3 regions of the Exiguobacterium sp. B2(2022) genome follow, and region 2 is predicted to be linked to each of the others. Evidence: riboswitches for the same ligand, from Rfam matches in the RefSeq annotation. Region 2 holds a riboswitch; each other region holds the start of a gene.
The links. A riboswitch is a leader RNA that binds a small molecule or an ion and turns the genes downstream of it on or off. The one in region 2 is predicted to bind S-adenosylmethionine.
Positions count from the first base shown of each region.

Region 1 (6,671 bases), on a different contig from region 2:
AGCGATGCCAATTAGTACAGGAATGCAGCTTGTCGGAACGTCACTCTTTGGGGTCATCGTTCTCGGGGACTGGCAGACGACGACAGAGCTGTGGTTAGGGTTCTCAGCGCTCGTCTTGATTATCATCGGGGCGACGATGACATCGTATCAACAGAAAAAAGACAAAGATAGCGCCGGTGCGTTGAAGAAGGGATTACTCGTCTTATTCGTTTCAAGTATCGGTTACGTCACATATGCGGTCTTAACGAACTATTTTGAAGTAGATGGTATCACGGCAATTCTTCCACAATCCGTCGGAATGTTCATCGCGGCTCTTCTTTTCAGTCTCCGTGAGAAGGACGTGAAGAAAATCGATCCACGTACGTTTAAGAATATTTTAGCCGGGATTGCCTGGGGGATCGGGAACTTCGGTCTCTTCGTCTCGAGCGGAGAAGTTGGGATTGCGACTTCGTTCGCTTTATCTCAATTGAACGTCGTCGTGGCGACACTCGGTGGGATCTATCTCTTGAAAGAAGAGAAGACGACAAAAGAGCGCGTCTATGTCTTTATGGGAATTGGTCTGATTGTCGTTGCCGGATTTATGCTTGGGATTGCCAAGAGCTAAATTTCGATTATGAAATGATAAGAACCCTGAATGAGCACTCATGCTAGCGTGCCATTCAGGGTTTTTTTGATTAGCGATATTAAGGGAGAGCAGGAGATGATGTGACAGATAGGGAAGTAATGCCTACTCATGTAATCTACATGGTACAGGGTACGTACCACATTCATGATTGCTCGGAAAATTGCAGAGTAAAGGGGAAACGAATTATGGAATCAAACGTAGTGACGATATCAACGGTCGTCGATGCACCAATCGACACTGTCTGGAAACTGTGGACAGACCCAGATCATATTAAACAGTGGAATCATGCGTCTGACGATTGGCATACGACCGAAGCGGAAAACGACTTACGGATTGGCGGCAAATTTCGAAGTCGGATGGAAGCAAAAGATCAAAGCATGGGCTTTGATTTTGAAGGAGTGTATGAAGAAGTTAAAGTAAATGAGCTCATTCAGTATCGTCTTGACGATGAACGGAGAGTTAGAATTTCATTTGCTTCAGAAGGGAATCAGACGAAAGTGATTGAGGTATTTGATACAGAATCGATGAATCCGATTGAATTGCAACGACAAGGCTGGCAGGCAATTCTCGATAATTTCACCCGATATGCGAATGGATCTAATAAGTAGGTCGAATAATTTAAACTAAATATCGGCAGGGTCCATGTTGAAGTTGATATGGATTCTACCGATTGTCATTATAAACATCCAAAATTACTCATTACATAGAGGGTGAAAACTCTAAGTTTAAAGAGGGTGTATGACAGTTTGAAGTTTCTGTAGGATATCAATTATTAGAGAAAATTTTAATAGATAGTTTAAGATCGATTCTTCATTTTTACATATAAAAGGATGAATTCATTTATCACAAAAAAGATAAAAGCACTAAACACTCCCGTTACAGTTGCAAAATTAATGGTTCCTTCTGTAAATACTGACAAATCGAATATAAGGCCGTAAGGGAAAACGAAAAAGGCACCAAACATCAAGTGCATCAAAAATGAAGTTATTTTTTTGATTTTGAATGTCATACGTTGACTTAGAAACTCCGAAAAAATAGAGGTCATTATTCCATAAGTGAAAATAATAGGTGAGGCATAAAACACATACATAAAAACATTCTGAAAATAAGTAAAATCTTCAAACACAGGCATGAAGACTGGAAGAGAAAAACTCAGAACAATTGAAGATAAACAGGCTACCATCAATTTTGGAACAATCATTTTCTTCTCCATACGAAAGAAATGGCAAACGCAGTAAAGCCTCCGATTACAACAATATAGAATAGCGAGTAGAAAACAAACTCGCCGATATCTTCAAGACTCTTAAACGTGTTCTCTACAATCATTGGTTCAGATAAAATCCCAATCGTCACGATCGGCAGAAAAAGAATCCAAAACCGTTTCCAAAAATATGAGCTGTATGATGTCGATTGATGTGAAGTCAAATAAAAACCCTCCTTATAAAAAGTTCCATACTTTACCATATTGTAACACGTGAATTGCATGAATAAATAGATAGAACTGATAGAAATAATTTTTCTAATACAAAAAAACAGCGAGGACGTCAAACGTCCAGGCTGTTTGATATCAGTTATTCATTCGATGCGCTTAATTCACCCGTCCCGAACGTCGCGCTGAACGCACGGCACCAGATGACGACTGTGTTGTACTCTTCTAGATTCACATCCGCAGGGACTAAATAATTTTGATTCCCGATGTTTCCTTTTAACGATCCTAGACTGACGCCTTCGGTTGTCTCTTGTCCTGGCTTCGTCAAATAGACGAATAAGTCAGGTCCGTTCGTTGTTTCGAACTCTTCAAATCGTAGATACGTCCCGTCTTCTGCCTCGACGGAGCGTATCGTGCCCGTCGTCTCATAATTTTTCTCCCCGTCCATGAACACACCCGCTACTTCGGTTTGACTCGGTTGTGCTTCCGGTGTCTCAGTTGTCTCTTCCTCTGTTTCTTCTTCTGAAGCAGGCGTCTCAACAGCTGTCGGTGGTAGTCCTTCATCGACGGTCTCTGTCAAGAAAAGCGGTGAGATGAGCCACCAGGCGACGGCGATCACGGCTACGCCGATCACACCGATGATGAGTTTCGTACTTGTTTTCATGTATGAGTCCTCCTTTTCGGATGTATGAACCATTAATACCCTTTTCCCGATTATTGGGCTTATAAAAGACGCGAATGTTAAAATTCGCGTCTGATAATCGTTATACGGTTTCGGTCCAGTTCTCTTCGATGAACGTGTCTCGTCCTGAGATGGCTCGGTCTTCTTTATAATGTTTCGGATTCTTTTTATGGTAATCCTGGTGATACTCTTCCGCTTCGAAGAATGTCGTCGCCGGAGTGATTTTTGTGACAATCGGTGCCGTGAAGCGACCACTTGCTGCTAATACGTCTCGACTCGCTTCAGCCGCGATTCGTTGTTCCTCCGTGTGATAGAAGATGGCTGGGGCATACTGAGGCCCACGGTCTTGGAATTGACCACCTTCATCGGTCGGGTCGGTCTGAATCCAATATAGCTCGAGGAGACGCTCATATGAAAACAGAGATGGGTCATATGTGATTTGAACGACTTCTAAATGACCAGTCGTTCCCGTTTTGACTTCTTCATACGTCGGATTGTCGATCTGTCCGCCCATATAGCCGGATACGATTCCTTCAATCCCTGGTAGTTCTTCAAAAGGTGTTACCATGCACCAAAAACAGCCACCTGCAAATGTTGCTTTTTCCATCTTGTCGTTCCCTCCAAATCGTATTTCAACAAAAAAAGCGCTCACGTCGGATGACATGAGCGCTCTCGTCATATCGTCCAAGGTTTCCCTTGCTGGTCGTAGCACCTTGCCTGTGGCAGGTTGCTGTGAAGTCATGGAGCCAGATCTCTCGTTCACTCTTGATATCGATATGTAGTTGGTGAGAGCATCATACCACCCTCAAAATACTTTCGTCAATGATTCGGTTTTCGTTTTAACTGAAAAATCGTCAAGACGATGATGAATCCGATCAACCCGATGGAAATGAACGGACCATAAGGCACATTCTCGCCGTATAACTGCAAGAAAAATAGACCGAACACAGCCAGCAACACAAACACATAGGAGCGTGTCATAGGAACCTCCTGTTTTTTCTTAAGTGTAACAAGAACACATCGACTTGGCGATACGAAAAGGAAATCAGGCATAGAGCACGAATAGAGTGGGAGAGATAAAGGAGGAATGTAGGATGGAACAAATCCAATTACATGAACTGACGATTGAACGTGCACATCGTGGGTATAAAGAAGGACAATTCACGGCACGAGACATAACTGCGTATTATCTTAGAAGGATTGCTGCATATAATGAGCGACTTCATGCCGTCATCCAGGTGAATCCGGACGCCCTGTTCGAGGCAGAGGCGGCAGACCGGGCCTATAAAAAAGGAGTACGCAAACCGCTCCTCGGCATCCCCGTCTTAATTAAGGACAATATCGAGACATCCGGTCTGATGCGTACGACAGCGGGTGCCGCCGCCATGCGACATCATTTTGCGGGTCGAGATGCCGAACTCGTGAAACGATTACGGGATGACGGGGCCATTATTCTTGGGAAAGCGAACCTGTCCGAGTGGGCGAACTTTTTGACTGAAGATATGCCGAACGGTTGGAGTGCTGTTGGCGGACAAACGAAGAACCCTTATGGCGACCAATTAGATGTCGGGGGATCGAGTTCTGGATCGGCTTCGGCGGTTGCGGCAAACTTGACACTCCTTGCCGTTGGATCTGAGACGAGCGGCTCGATTGTACACCCGAGTGTGCATAATAGTATCGTCGGAATCAAGCCGACCGTCGGCTTGATCAGTCGTTCAGGAATCATTCCGATCTCACGTTCTCAGGATACGGCTGGACCGATGGCGCGTACCCTTCGTGATGCGGTCGTTGCCTTGCAGACCATGTGTGGTGAAGATTCGGCTGATCCTGCGACATGGGAAACTCCAGTCGGACCGCCTTATGTGACGTGTCTCGATGTCCGTCAAGCGGTCGGGATGCGTGTCGGATTTATCAAGCCAACTATTTCAGACGAAGAAATCGGTTTGTATGAACAGGCACTTCGATTGTTGCGTCAAGCCGAAGTTGAACTCGTCGAAATCACGTTACCGAAACACGATGCATTAGAACAGGCAGATATTTTGTTTGATGAATTCAAGCTTGGGATTGAGGCGTATCTTGCGAACACAACTGTGCCATTTAAGACGCTTTCAGACTTGATCGAATGGAACGCGGACCATCCCGAATCGATTCCGCACGGGCAGACCATCTTTGAACAGTCAGATGCACGTTCAGGGCGTCTCGTCGAAGCTAGTTATCTCGACCGTCGGATTGATGATGTTCATTTCGCAAAAGTGGACGGAATGGATGAGCTATTAAAAGGGCAAAAACTGGACGCGATTGTCCTGCCACATGACATGAACTATGACATGGCTGCGAAAGCAGGACACCCGACAATCACGGTCCCTTATAAACGAAAAGAGAGCGGGACCCCGTTCGGTCTATCGTTCACGGGAACGAGCTTCGCGGAACGAGATTTGATTCGTGTCGCTTATGCGTTCGAACAGTTCATCACACGACCGACGCCTCCAGATTATTCGTAAGTTGCACCCGTCTCTGACGTCCGCTACAATGGTACGTATGCGGATTAGAGAAAGGACAGGTTAGAATGAAATCATCTATATACGGGTTGACGTTCGATCAGCTCACAAACGAGTGCACGGAAGCAGGATATGGTGCCTTCCACGCACGCCAAGTCTGGGACTCGCTCTACATCGATCGAGTCAAATCGATGGACGCGCTGAACGTCCGTGACGAAGTACGCGATTACTTAACTGAGAAATATGTCATCTCGACACAAGAACTGTTCGTCAAACAAGAAGCGGGAGATGGAACGGTCAAATTCTTACTTAAATTGCATGACGGTCACTATATCGAGACTGTGCTCATGCGTCATAAATATGGTCGCTCGGTCTGTGTGACGACACAGGTCGGTTGTAACATCGGCTGCAGCTTCTGTGCGAGCGGCTTGTTGAAAAAGACACGTGATTTGACGGCTGGTGAGGTCGTTGAGCAGATCATGACTGTCCAACATTTCCTCGATGGAGAAGGAGAAGGGGACCGTGTCAGTCATATCGTCGTTATGGGAATCGGTGAACCGTTCGATAACTTCGATAACTTGGTCGACTTCTTGCGCGTCGTCAAAGATGAGCGTGGTCTTGCAATCGCCCCACGTAAAATCAACGTGTCGACGAGTGGTCTTGCGGACAAGATTTATAAGTTTGCGGACCTCGACTTACGCATCAATTTGGCGCTATCTCTGCATGCGCCAAACGATGAATTACGTACACGCATCATGAAAATCAACCGGGCGTTCCCGCTTGATAAACTCATGCCATCGATTCGCTATTACGTCGAGAAGACGAATAAGCGAATCACATTCGAGTATATCCTGCTCTCGAAAGTGAACGATTTACCAGAACATGCGGAAGAACTCGCGGACTTGATTGAAGACATCAAGGACAAGTCTTACATCAACTTGATTCCATACAATCCGGTCAACGAGCATATTCAATATGAGCGAAGCACACCGGAAGATATCATGGCGTTTTATGATATCTTGAAAAAGCGTGGCGTCAATACGGGTGTCCGTCTCGAACACGGGACAGACATCGATGCAGCTTGCGGTCAGCTCCGCAGTAAGCATATGAACGTCGAAGGCGCGAAGTAATCAAATGGCCTCTCCGAATTTTCGGGGAGGCCATTCGCTTATCGTTTTTGTCCGACATATTGAATCACAGCTGATTCACCGTGATGCAGTCTTCCTTCTTCTCGCCATACGACATTCTCATTTAAAACGAGAGGAATGAAATTGTCTTCGAGTTGGTGAAACATCTTTTCAGTGTATAGAAGTTAGAGGTCTTTTGGTCCACCTGTCCTGTAGGCGAGTTGATGTGTAGAGTACACCTCGGTCAGGAATACGCCACCAGGTCGCAGTGTTTTTTGAATACCGGCGAGCACCTTTTCTCTGACATGTG
Region 1 covers NZ_JAPEHX010000016.1:34,748-41,418, reverse strand. Annotated here, with positions in the region: gene ON063_RS04835 (GRP family sugar transporter) at 1-604, shown strand, start outside; gene ON063_RS04830 (SRPBCC family protein) at 811-1,233, shown strand; gene ON063_RS04825 (DM13 domain-containing protein) at 2,197-2,718, opposite strand; gene msrA (peptide-methionine (S)-S-oxide reductase MsrA) at 2,819-3,343, opposite strand; SAM riboswitch class I at 3,412-3,511, opposite strand; gene ON063_RS04815 (hypothetical protein) at 3,556-3,717, opposite strand; gene ON063_RS04810 (amidase family protein) at 3,831-5,237, shown strand; gene rlmN (23S rRNA (adenine(2503)-C(2))-methyltransferase RlmN) at 5,303-6,364, shown strand; gene ON063_RS04800 (class I SAM-dependent methyltransferase) at 6,547-6,671, opposite strand, start outside.
Region 1: it holds a riboswitch for S-adenosylmethionine, as region 2 does, so the genes downstream of both, msrA (peptide-methionine (S)-S-oxide reductase MsrA) here and ON063_RS03465 (methionine ABC transporter ATP-binding protein) in region 2, are expected to answer to the same signal.

Region 2 (6,671 bases):
GTTGACCATCCATGCTGGTCCGCCGAGCGCTTCTGCACGTGCCGACAACGCTTGTGCATCCAATTCAAATTGTACGGTCATCGTACAGCCTCCTTACGCTTCTGTGTCTACTGTCATTCCGAGTTCTTGCTTCACCCAGTCGTAACCTTCTGCTTCGAGTCGCTGTGCGAGCTCTTTGCCACCAGACATGACGATTTTCCCGTCCATCATGATGTGTACGAAGTCTGGCTCAATATAGTTGAGGAGACGTTGGTAGTGCGTGATGATCAAGCAGCCGAACTCTTCTGAACGCATTTCGTTAACGCCTTTTGCGACAACTTTGAGCGCATCGATATCAAGACCTGAGTCGATTTCATCCAAGATGGCGATGTTCGGTTGAATCATCATCATTTGAAGAATTTCGTTACGTTTCTTCTCACCGCCTGAGAATCCTTCGTTTAAGTAACGGTGTGCCATTTCTGAAGGGATTTCGAGAAGTTCCATCTTCGCATCGAGTTCACGGATGAACTTCATGAGTGAGATTTCTTGACCTTCTTCACGACGTGAGTTGATTGCTGAACGCAAGAAGTCTGCGTTTGTCACACCGCTGATTTCAGCCGGGTACTGCATCGCAAGGAACATTCCTGCTTGTGCGCGCTCGTCGACTTCCATCTCGAGGACATCTTCGCCGTTCAATTCGACGCTTCCCCCAGTGACCTCATAAAGTGGATGACCCATGAGTGCTGATGCGAGTGTTGATTTACCAGTCCCGTTAGGACCCATGATGGCATGAATTTCGCCACCTTTAATTTCTAGGTTAAGACCTTTGACAATCTCTTTTCCTTCGATTGAGACGCGGAGGTCATCAATTTTCATTTGTGGTACGTTAGACATTCGGATACCCCTTCCGTATTTTCTCGCCATAGTGAATGGCGTAGATTAGATATATTCTAATCTTAGACTAGTCATTTTTTTATTTCAAGCGACTCACCTTAGAATTCATTCTCAATAGAATGATAAAAGTTGAGAATGCTAATAGTAGGAAATCAAGACATTATCCGGCATTCTCTTCGACAAGTGCAAGGACGGCTTTCCGCTCTCGTACTGCGGCCGCGAAGAAGAAGGCACCACATCCCGTTAAGAGCGCCAAACTTCCGAACACCGGAAGCGATGATTGGCCAAACGTATCGAGTAACACCCCACCGATAATCGGTCCGATTGTCTGACCGAGTGACGTCAATCCCATCGCCCCAAAATAAGTTCCCCGTAAATGTTCGGGCGCCAGTTCGTCCGTCAATACGTCCGTCATCGTGAACATCAACACTTCGCCGACCGTGAAAATGGCCATTGCCACAAAGAGCACCCATTCAACTGTCGCAAACCCAATCAATAAAAGACCGAACGACAACGTCGAAATGCCGAAGAAGAGTGACTTGATCGGCGAGACACGAATCCCGAAACGCATAATTGGATATTGGACGATGAGCACCGTGATTGCGTTCGTCGTCAATAAGTAAGCGAACAATCTCGAACCGTCTTCTAGTCCGTCGCGTAACGCAATGAATTGAGGAAGCGTCGAATTGAACTGACTGTAACCGATAATCGCGAAAATCATCCCGATGATGACCGCACGGAATGTCCGGTCGTCTCGTAAAACGCGAAACGTCTCCGTCAAGCGTGGCCGTGCCTTGACCCCGTCTCCTTCTTCAAACGGATACTTATAAAACAAGATCGAGATGATGATTCCATACAATATGTATACTGCCGTCACGACAAAGAATGCGGTCTTTACACCTGTGAGCGATAAGACGACCGCCAAGAGTGGCCCGATGGCCGCGGCGATATTGATCATGAAGTAACGGACGTTATAGACGATGACCCGTTGGTCTGCCTGCGTCGTGTCACTGATAAGTGCCCGCGAAGCCGGTTCTAAGAAAGATCGCGACATGCCCATCAACATCGATAACATATAAAACCAAAACAACTCGGTCGCGAGCGCGAGACCAGCGAACGTGACGGCATTGAGCACGATGCCGATCAGCATGAGCTGTTTTCGCCCATATCGGTCAGAAAGAGTTCCTCCAAAGAAGCTCATGAACAGACCCGAAAGTGCCGTCACGGCAAAGATCGTTCCAATCACACTCGCCGAAAAGCCGAGCGTGGCCAGATAGATCGCAAAAAATGGCATGACGAAAAACGTCGCCAGTCGTGCAAAAAACGTCCCGAACAGGACGCCCCACGTCAGTGGATGAATCTGTCTGAGCTTCATCCAAATCCCCCCTTTTCTTTCATATATGTAGTGTACTTCTCTTTATGAAAGAACACTAGACAAAAAAAGACCCAGGGGATGACCCCTGAGTCGAGATTGCTTATTGTTGTACCGGTACGACTGCACCTTTGTATTCGTCCAAGATCCACTGTTGTGTCTCTTCAGAAGTCAATACTTCGAGAAGTGCCTTGACGCGCTCATCTTCTTCGTCTCCTTCACGTGTGACGATCAAGTTGACGTATGGTGAGTCTTCGCCTTCAAGTGCGATGGCATCTTCAAGTGGGTTGAGGCCTGCATCGATCGCGTAGTTCGTGTTGATGAGGACCGCATCGCCTTCTCCGTTGTTGTAAGCTGTCGGAAGAAGTGCTGCTTCAACGTCCGTCTTAAATTTCAAGTTTTTCGGGTTATCAACGATGTCAGAGACTGTCGCATCGACTGTCTTGCCTTCAGCAAGTGTGATGAGACCTTCTGATTGGAGCATCGTGAGGATACGTCCGTGGTCAGCAACCGATGAACTCATGATGATTTCCGCACCTTCAGGAAGTTCGTCGAGCGATTTGTAGTCTTGTGAGTAGACACCGATTGGCTCAATGTGAACGCCACCCGCAGATGCGAATTTATAGTCTTTGTTTTCAGCCATTTGTGATTTGAGGTATGGCTCATGTTGGAAGTAGTTCGCATCAAGCTCACCACTTGCGAGCGTCTTGTTCGGAAGCACGTAGTCTTGGAACTTCTTGATTTCGAGTTTGTAGCCCTTTGCTTCATATTCTTCTTGTACGTGCTCTAAAATCTCAGCGTGCGGTACGTTCGACGCACCGACAACCAATGTTTTTTCATCGCCAGAACCTGTTTCTGCCTCTTCCCCGCCGCAAGCCGCGAGAACTGTGAATGCTGATAAAGCTGTCAATCCGAGTACTGTTTTCCAAGTTTTCATTATGAATCCCTCCAAATGGTGTATGTGTAATTAAGCTGAACGTTTATCAATTTTTGTGACGAGTCGGTCACCGATGAACTGGATGACGAACACGATGATCAAGATGAGCACCGTCGCCACGAACGTGACGTCGTTTTGTGAGCGTTGGAACCCTTCCAAGAAGGCCAAGTTCCCGAGTCCGCCGCCTCCGACGACACCGGCCATCGCCGTATAACCGACGATTGCCACAATGGTCACCGTGAGTCCTGAAACGATTGCCGGAAGTGCTTCCGGAATCAACACTTTATAAATGATTTGCCATTTCGTCGCGCCCATCGATTCCGCTGCCTCGATGACACCGCGGTCGACTTCACGAAGGGCAAGTTCGACCATACGGGCGTAGAACGGTGCAGCTCCGATGATAAGTGCCGGAAGCGCCGCCGTCGAACCGAGCATCGTACCGAGCAGGAACAACGTGAACGGGATGAGTAAGATGATTAAGATGATGAACGGGATCGAACGGAACACGTTGACGATCGCGCTGACGAAGACGTAAATCGGACGATTCTTCAATAATAGCGATTCGTTTGTAATATAAAGAATCAAACCTAAAGCGAGTCCAATCACAAACGTCGCGACACCCGCGACGAGCGTCATGTATAACGTCTCCCATGTCTGTTCCATCATGATTTGCCAGTCTACGTTAGGAAACATCGCTTTCCACCTCCACTTCTACTGATTGCGAACGAATCGACGCGATGGCGCGTTCGATTTCTCGTGCTTCCCCAATCAATTGGATGAATAGCGTGCCGAGCGCACCGACTTGTGACTGAGTCACGTTCCCGCCGATGATGTTGAATCCGATGTCGTGCGTCTTAAGGACGTCAGACAAAATCGGCTGTTCTGCCGTTTCGTTCAAGAATTTCAATTTGACGATTTGCCCACTCGGATAGCGTGCTTTCAAATGTTCGAACGTGAGCGACAGATCGTCGACCGCCCCGATTTGCTTGACGAATTCTTTCGTGATCGGCTGCTCCGGATGTTGGAACACGTCAGAGACTTGACCTGTCTCAACGACTTTCCCTGCCTCCATCACGGCGACGCGATGACAAATCTTTTGGATGACGTGCATCTCATGTGTGATGAGGACGATTGTCAATCCGAGCTTCTTATTGATGCTGACGAGCAGTTCAAGAATCGAATCCGTCGTCTTCGGGTCGAGCGCGCTTGTCGCTTCGTCACAGAGGAGCACCTCTGGATTTGTAGCGAGCGCGCGGGCAATCCCGACTCGCTGTTTTTGACCGCCCGATAATTGTGACGGATAGCTGTCTTCGCGACCTGATAGTCCGACGAGCTCGACGAGTTCTTGAACCCGACGCTTCCGCTCACTTGCCGGAACCCCGATCAATTCGAGTGGGAAGCTGATGTTTTCTGCGACCGTGCGCGACCACAGAAGGTTAAAGTGCTGGAAGACCATCGAGACGTTCTTGCGAACCCCTCGTAATTCTTTCGGGCTGAGCTTCGTGAGCTCACTCCCGGCGACCTCGATTTCACCGCTAGACGGTGATTCGAGACGGTTGAGCAATCGGATGAGCGTCGACTTTCCCGCCCCCGAATATCCGATTATTCCAAAAATTTCACCGCGATCAATCGTTAGTGATACATCATCGACCGCCTGGACACGACCATTTTTCGTATCGAACCATTTGGCGACGTTTCGTAATTGAATCAATACATTTCCCTCCTGACAACAAAAAAAGCGCGCACGTTTGAGCAAACGTGCGCACTTTATCGTACGGACAACGATTGCTCTCATCTGTCAAGGTTTCTTGAGCAAACGTGCGCACTTTATCGTACGGACAACGATTGCTCTCATCTGTCAAGGTTTCTCACCTTGCTGGAATTAGCACCATTTCGGATTGCTCCGCGGTTGCTGGGCGTCATAGGGCCAGTCCCTCAGCCTCTCTTGATAAGAGTGTTGTGTATTCGATTAGCTTTATCATAGCGACAGCTTTTTCTGCTGTCAAATCATTTTTTCAAAAAAATCAAAAAAAGGTGCCGTCCGAGGACGACACAGAACGTAGCACCTTGAGTCACGGAAGGACAGCCCATAGATGAAAATCTTTTGCCCGTTCAAGATTTACATCCTTATATGGGGGAGATTCACCAATCATCACTCGATCTTGACTTGGACCGTGCGATTATACGGAACGTCTTTCTTCGCTTGATTTTTTTGGGGGACAATCGAAGGGAAGACTGACGTGTATTCGTATAAAGGTAGCAGCGGCTTCACCAAAACGTCTTGATGTCGGGAATATCGCGTCCTATTTTGTGTTCAAGTAAGATGTTGTAATGAATATACCATTCGTGAACTTTCTGTGTCAACTGATTATTTAAAATTTTCAGATTATTCTAATGTTCCTCTCTCACTTCACGAAAGAGAGGACGTGTTGAACGTTTTGAAAGGCGTAAAGACGATCCCGAACCTCGCCATTTTCAAGCTTTAACAGCGCTGGGACACTCATCACCTGATAAGCTTCAAGCTCGTTTGGGATATAGTTCGCATCGCGTTTTTCAATCTGAATTTCAGGGTCGACCGCCTCGACGACCGTCAACATTTTCTCCGCGACAGCGCATGTACCACACATCGGGGCGTATATATATAAGAATCCGTCTGTAATCATTTTTCTCACCTCTCCTGTCATTATAATGGTCGTTCGAGTCCCGTTCAAAAATCGTGCTCTCGTGAAATTTCAGAATTTTTCAATGATTCTCTTGACTCTTCTGTCGGATAGGAATAATATGGGTTCTAACTTTATCGCTTTTGTACATAACAGCAAAGAAGAAGGACAGGTGAATGAATGATGACGGAACAGGCAACAGGTACGACAAAGCAATTTACGATGAACGTCTTAAACGGTCTCAGTATGGCGATTCTGATCGCCCTCATCCCGAGCGCGCTGCTCGGTGAACTCACGAAAGCTATACTCCCTTATTTTCCGTCTCTTCAATTCATATTGGATGCGACGACGATTGCGATGCGACTCCTCCCGGCCATTATCGGTCTTGCCGTCGCGATGCAGTTCGGACGATCGATTTTAGAGGCTGGAACAATCGCCATCGCAACCTATGTCGGCAGTGGCGCCGTTCGAATTAACGAAGGTGCGTTCGTGATGGCCGAAATCGGTGACGTGATCACAGCCGGTGTGACCGCTGCGATCGCTACGATTCTTGTCATGAAGCTCGCTCCCCACTTGAAGACGTATACGGTCATCGTCATGCCGATGACAGTCATTGTCGTCGCAGGGGGCATCGGTGCCTTCTTATTGACGTATATCTCACAGATCACGACATACATCGGATACCTCATCATGACGATGACGGATCTTCAACCGGTTCTCATGGGCATCTTGATCGCGATGGCGTTCTCGCTCATCATCGTCTCGCCGATTTCGACTGTCGGAATCGCGACCGCGATTAGCCTATCAGGCGTTGCGGCCGGTGCGGCAA
Region 2 covers NZ_JAPEHX010000011.1:15,437-22,107, forward strand. Annotated here, with positions in the region: gene sufD (Fe-S cluster assembly protein SufD) at 1-81, opposite strand, end outside; gene sufC (Fe-S cluster assembly ATPase SufC) at 94-855, opposite strand; gene ON063_RS03450 (MDR family MFS transporter) at 1,034-2,248, opposite strand; gene ON063_RS03455 (MetQ/NlpA family ABC transporter substrate-binding protein) at 2,349-3,182, opposite strand; gene ON063_RS03460 (methionine ABC transporter permease) at 3,213-3,875, opposite strand; gene ON063_RS03465 (methionine ABC transporter ATP-binding protein) at 3,865-4,893, opposite strand; SAM riboswitch class I at 5,031-5,137, opposite strand; gene ON063_RS03470 (thioredoxin family protein) at 5,588-5,845, opposite strand; gene ON063_RS03475 (PTS transporter subunit IIC) at 6,026-6,671, shown strand, end outside.

Region 3 (6,671 bases), on a different contig from region 2:
GTCATCGTCCATCGCTTGACAGGAGACGGCCCACCTGACTTATTGATTGGTCCGTTGTGGAGTCGTCACAAGATGCAGGTGTTAAACAAGATCCGTGCAGAATTGGAACGACGAGATTCTTTCCAAGGAAAAAAGAAGGATGAGATGTATGGGATTAATGAGAGTACTACCGTTTGCAAAACAATTATTACATGACCACCTCGAAGAAGGACATGTCGCCATCGACATGACCGCCGGAAACGGACACGACACGCTGTTTTTAGCGAATGCAGTTGGTGAAACGGGTCATGTGTATGCCTTTGATATCCAGTCAGAAGCGGTCACGTCCACACGCGCACGTATACAGGAAGCTGGTCTCGATGGACGGGTGACCGTCATTCATGATAGTCACGACACGGTTCAAGCGGTCGTCGCGAATGAGACACGTCCTATCACCGCTGCCGTCTTTAATTTAGGTTATTTACCAGGAAGCGATAAATCCATTACGACACATGGGAATACGACGATTGCCGCATTATCTCAATTATTAGAGGTCATGACCGTCGGTGGCGTCATCGTCATCGTCATTTATCACGGGCATGAGAGCGGAAAAGTCGAACGGGATGAAGTGCTTCATTACGTGGAGTCGCTCGATCAAAAACAGGCCGGCGTCCTCCGCTACGGTTTCATCAACCAAATCAATCATCCCCCATTCATCGTGGCGATTGAAAAACGCGCATAAGAAAAGGCGGCTCATTCGAGTCGCCTTCTGTCATTCTTGAATCAATTCATAAAACGTCATCAATGTCTCCGCAAACTTGGTGTTCAAACGTTCATATCCAAAATGCGGGAATCCTTCCAACCGACGGATGTACACTTGATCCCCACCAATCTTCCGGCAGACGTTTAACGTCAACTTCACGTCTGCAAATTGATCGTCCGGTGCATAGAAACAAGCAAGCGGAAGTCGTGGTAAGTGCTTCTTCTCTTCTTGATGTTCCACGATTTCTTCTTCAATCTCACGATATTGCGCATACGTGATCTCACCGAAGCGTGACGATTCCTCGCCTCCACCAGTGAATGTCATCATCCCGAGCGGTAGGTCTGGGCGGAAACGGTCGACAGCACTCGCGACGACTTGTTTCAATCCACCGATTTGACGAGTGGCATGCCAATCAAATAAAGGAGAGATGTACGTCAAACTCCCAAGTGGCACATCATACTCTTGCAAGAGTCGGTTCGTGAAAAGTGCCCCGAGACTGAATGCCACGACGTGGATCGGTAGTTTGTATTCCCCTGCCTCACGCAACGCTCGCTTGATGAGCTGTTTATGATCATCTGCCGTCAATCCGACCGATTGGTCACGGACGACAATTACCTCGTACTCGTCCTGGAGTCTGCGAATAAAGTTCTCACTGATCCGAGACGTGAACTGTAGCGGGTACACGATGACGATGACCCCTTTTCGTGCTTCTTCATATGTCATGCTGCCGTCACCTCATTTTTAGACTATGTGTATTGTATCAAAAAAACATCAGCCGCAACTGATGTTTGAAGAAAATCCGTCTGGAGGCTTAGCTCGGATGATATCGTAAATGAATGAGTTCCATCGGCTGGTCGTATACCTCTTCTTGGACCCGATTCACTTCTTTAAACGATTGATGCAAAAGGAACGCAATCGCTTGGTCATTTGAATTTTCAACGTACACTTCCATCGGTTGTGTTTTTTTCGATTGGAGATAGTTTAAAAAGGCTGCCCCATACCCGTTCCGGTGATAATCAGGGTGAAGATAAAGACGAAGCATCTCCCACATGTCACCGCGATCGATGGCATGACAGAATCCGATGACATCTTCTTCGAACTCGCCGACGATAAAGTATTGCTCTCGTGCTTCTTCACTCGAACTGATCGCTCGAACAATCTCTTCTTGTCGATAAGCGCGCTCCATCGCTTTCAAACGATTCAAATCATCCTCTGAAATCGTCGCAAGTGCAATCGTTCGAATTAATGCTGCATCTTCTGGAACTGCTTCCCTCATGTTCATGACAGCTTCCCCCTTTTGGCCAATCTATTTGTATCATTCCCTATCGTCACGTTTTTATCCTGCCATTCGTTTCTTTTTCATGACGATTCATAAGAAAACGTTATGTCCGCAATCGACTAGGGTATAACACTAGCAATGCCAATCACATGAAGGAGTGGAACAACATGGAACCAAAATTAGAGCATGACCCGAAAGTCGAACAAACAGAGAATCCGAACCGTCAATTTGATCAATTGGATGCTGGGGGACCAAAGATCAGCGTTGTGACCGGGATGTTACTCGGTGCCCTCGTCGGGGGTCTCCTCGCCTTACTTAGCTCCTCGAATCGAGAGCAGACGAAACAATCGCTTACGAATGCAAAATCTTCGGTCGGAGGCATCGTGAATGAGGTCAAACAAGATCCAGCCGGTAAGGCATCTCAAGTCATTGAACAAGTGAAGACCGCTTCTGGCAAGATTCAGGAAGTGACTACAGACGTTCAAAACGTATATGAAAAAGTCGTCGGAGAAGTCGATACGGTCAAAGAAGATGTCAATAAAATCGTCGAGACGGCCCAAGAAGCCAAATCAGATTTACAAGACATTGGTGAAAAAGTCGTCGAAGCGAAGGATACGGCGCTTGGACAAGAAACCACTTCGACTGAATCGACGTCGAATGACAATAAGCAGACACCACCAACGACTTGAACCTAAAAAAACGTTTTGTTGATTACGCGAAACGCTTCGCGCCTTCTTCAAGAACTGCTGCTTTATCTGTTTGCTCCCATGGGAGTTCGATATCTGTACGACCGAAGTGACCGTAAGCTGCTGTTTGCTTGTAGATTGGACGGCGAAGGTCAAGCATCTTGATGATGCCTGCTGGACGGAGGTCGAAGTTCTCACGAACGAGTTCAACGAGCTCTGTTTCGCTCAATTTACCAGTGCCGAACGTGTCGACAGCGATTGATACTGGATGTGCTACCCCAATCGCGTAAGCGAGTTGAACTTCTGCTTTATCCGCAAGTCCTGCTGCAACGATGTTTTTCGCTACATAACGAGCTGCGTATGCTGCTGAACGGTCAACTTTTGTAGGATCTTTACCAGAGAATGCGCCACCGCCGTGACGAGCGTATCCACCGTACGTGTCGACGATGATTTTACGTCCTGTAAGACCTGCATCTCCTTGTGGTCCACCGATTACGAAGCGACCAGTCGGGTTGATGAAGTATTTTGTTTCAGCATCGATGAGTTCAGCCGGGATGACTGCTTCGATGACATACTTTTTCAAGTCTTCTTGAATTTGCTCGAGCGTGATCTCTTCTGCGTGTTGTGTCGAGATGACGATTGTATCGATGCGAACAGGATTGTTGTTCTCATCGTACTCAACCGTTACTTGCGTCTTTCCATCGGGACGAAGGTAAGCAAGCGTACCGTTCTTACGAACTTCTGCAAGACGACGTGACAATTTGTGCGCCAATGAGATTGGAAGCGGCATGAGTTCTGGAGTCTCGTTTGTCGCATATCCGAACATGAGACCTTGGTCACCTGCACCGATTGCATCAAGTTCCTCTTCAGTCATCTGACCTTCACGTGCTTCAAGAGCTTGGTCGACACCTTGCGCAATGTCTACTGATTGCTCGTCAATCGACGTCAAGACGGCACATGTTTCCGCATCGAAACCATATTTCGCACGTGTGTATCCGATTTCACGGACTGTTTCACGGACAACTTTCGGGATATCCACGTAAGTTGACGTTGTGATTTCACCAGCTACGAGTACAAGACCTGTTGTGACAGACGTTTCTGCCGCAACACGGGCATTCGGGTCTTCCGCTAAAATGGCATCCAAAATCGAGTCAGAAATCTGATCACAAATTTTATCTGGATGTCCTTCAGTAACCGACTCTGAAGTAAAAAGTCGACGGTTCAATTTTGACATTCAAAAAACCTCCTATAATAAGGGTGATATGTGGACGGTACTCGTTCCCCTTACGCGTTGCTTTGGGACGGTAATGAAAAAAACCTCCCCCGATGACATACATGGGGAAAGGTTGAATCGTTCTTCCTTACCCTCTTATCGTTCGAAGCTAATGGCTTCGCTTCAGGATAGCACCTTTTCCGCATAAGACTTCATGTCGGACGGTTGCTGGGCTTCGTAGGGCCTTGTTCCCTCCACCGCTCAGAATAAGAGTATCCGTTACGAAAACCATCATATAAATGACGCTCGATTATGTCAAGGGAATCAGACGAATTCGTAAAATTTTTCACCGACTTGCAAAACATTTCTGTTTGTGAATCGACAAACATTTTTTTATTTCGTTTCTGTTTTTTAACACCTTGTGATAAGAGAATGTGATAAACTGTTTTTGTAAGAAAGGATACGCTTGTGTTTAATTAGTGTGTCACATATAATTAAAAATGTCATACTGATTAATCGTAATCGCGGAAGTATGCGGATTTCATCCACATCTATTTAGGGGAAAGGTGGGATTCAGGATGGCGACAACGCTCCTGAAAATCGAAGAATTAATTAATGGTGCCGACATGAAACGGAACTTGACGGTTCCAGAACTGGTGGAAGAAGCCATCCAAAATGGTGAAGGTGTACTGACAAAAGACGGGGCTTTATCTGTCAGCACGGGTGCTTTTACCGGACGGTCACCGAAAGACAAATTCGTCGTACAAGATGAAGTCAGCAACAACCTTGTCGATTGGGGAAAAGTGAACCAACCGATCGCGGAAGAGAAGTTTTCAGCACTTCTTGACAAAGTACTCAACCATTTAGAAAAGAAAGACAAACTTTATTACCTCGAAGCGTCTGCTGGTGCCGATGAGCACTATACGTTACCGGTCCGTGCCATTACAGAATATGCATGGCATAGTCTATTCGCAAAACAACTGTTTTTACGCGAATGGCCAACGAAAGGTGCGTTCGACCCGTTCACTGTAATTTATGCACCGAGTTATAAAGCCGACCCTGCAGTGGATGGCACGAACTCAGAGACGTTCATTCTCGTTTCATTCGCCAAGCGCACCATTCTGATCGGGGGAACAGAGTACGGTGGCGAAATTAAAAAATCAATCTTCTCCGTCATGAACTTCTTGTTACCTGAACAAAACGTCTTATCGATGCACTGTTCGGCAAACGTTAACGATGCAAATGAAACGGCACTCTTCTTCGGATTGTCGGGAACTGGGAAGACGACACTTTCAGCTGATCCACAGCGCCACTTAATCGGAGACGATGAGCATGGATGGTCACCGGATGGGGTCTTCAACATTGAAGGCGGTTGCTACGCGAAGACGATCAACTTGTCGCGTGAGAACGAACCGCAAATCTATGATGCGATCCGCTTCGGTTCATTGATTGAAAACGTCGTATTGAATGAAGATCGTACGCCGGACTACAAGAACATCTCCTTGACTGAAAATACGCGTGCAGCATATCCGATCGAATTCATCGACAACGCGATGCTCCCATCACGTGCCGGTCATCCAAATACGATCGTCTTCTTGACGGCCGATGCGTATGGTGTCTTGCCACCGATCAGCAAACTGACGAAAGAACAGGCGATGTATCACTTCTTGTCTGGTTACACGTCTAAGCTTGCTGGTACAGAGCGTGGTGTCACAGAACCACAAGCGACGTTCTCGACTTGCTTTGGTTCACCGTTCCTTCCGCTCGCTCCAGAGCGTTATGCGGATATGCTCGGTAAATTGATTGAAGAGCACGATGTAGATGTCTACCTCGTCAACACGGGCTGGACAGGTGGAGCATACGGCGAAGGTTCACGTATGAAACTCGCCTATACGCGTGCGATGGTCAATGCCGCCGTCAACGGCCAGCTCCGTGATGTCGAAACGATGAAACATGACATTTTCAATGTCGAGATTCCTGTAGCCATCGATGGTGTACCGAGCGACGTGCTCAATCCGCGAGATACGTGGAGCGACCCAGCTCGTTACGACGTCGAAGCAAAAGCACTCGCCATGAAATTTAAAGAAAACTTCACTCGCTTCACGAAAGCAAGTGAGTCCGTCATCGCAGCCGGACCACTCGTCATCTAACACAAAAGCACTGACTCGATTTTTTATCGAGTCAGTGCTTTTTCCTGTCGCAACATCCAATCCATCGCTTGTTCGGTCGTCTCCCATTTATCCCAAAACGGGAGCTGGTGACCGAACGGGAGCACCCAAAACTCTGCCTGTTCTCCTAATTTCTCGGCGACGGCTGTCGCATGACGTAAGCGAACTTGTTCATCGTCCGTACCGTGGATGAGCAGTGTCGGGGCGACCCATTCCTTGTAAAGCGGAGAACGATCGACATACGCAGATTCTGCAGACTCGGGGTCCCCACCCGTCATCCGACGTAACATCTTCCGCATCGAACGCTGTTCTTCATACGTCCACTCGAGGTTGGTCACGCCAGCCCATGAAGTAACCGTCGTGACCGGTCGTTCGGAAGCGAGCGAGAGGGCCATCATGCCCCCTCTTGAAAAGCCGAGGACGTGAACCGGTCGTCCACTCATGTGGACACGGTCGAATAGCGAGAGCACGTCCTCTAAGTCTTCTCCTCCAAAGTCTTCTTTTCCCGTCCCGCCGTGATTGCCACGATAGACCGGGGCGACGACATGAAAGCCCCGCGATGCAAACTGCATGAGACGTGGTA
Region 3 covers NZ_JAPEHX010000025.1:51-6,721, forward strand. Annotated here, with positions in the region: partial or broken gene ON063_RS06645 (TIGR01212 family radical SAM protein) at 1-195, shown strand, start outside; gene ON063_RS06650 (class I SAM-dependent methyltransferase) at 149-721, shown strand; gene ON063_RS06655 (alpha/beta hydrolase) at 752-1,465, opposite strand; gene ON063_RS06660 (GNAT family N-acetyltransferase) at 1,554-2,024, opposite strand; gene ON063_RS06665 (hypothetical protein) at 2,189-2,710, shown strand; gene metK (methionine adenosyltransferase) at 2,733-3,941, opposite strand; SAM riboswitch class I at 4,074-4,193, opposite strand; gene pckA (phosphoenolpyruvate carboxykinase (ATP)) at 4,499-6,070, shown strand; gene ON063_RS06680 (alpha/beta hydrolase family protein) at 6,094-6,671, opposite strand, start outside.
Region 3: it holds a riboswitch for S-adenosylmethionine, as region 2 does, so the genes downstream of both, metK (methionine adenosyltransferase) here and ON063_RS03465 (methionine ABC transporter ATP-binding protein) in region 2, are expected to answer to the same signal.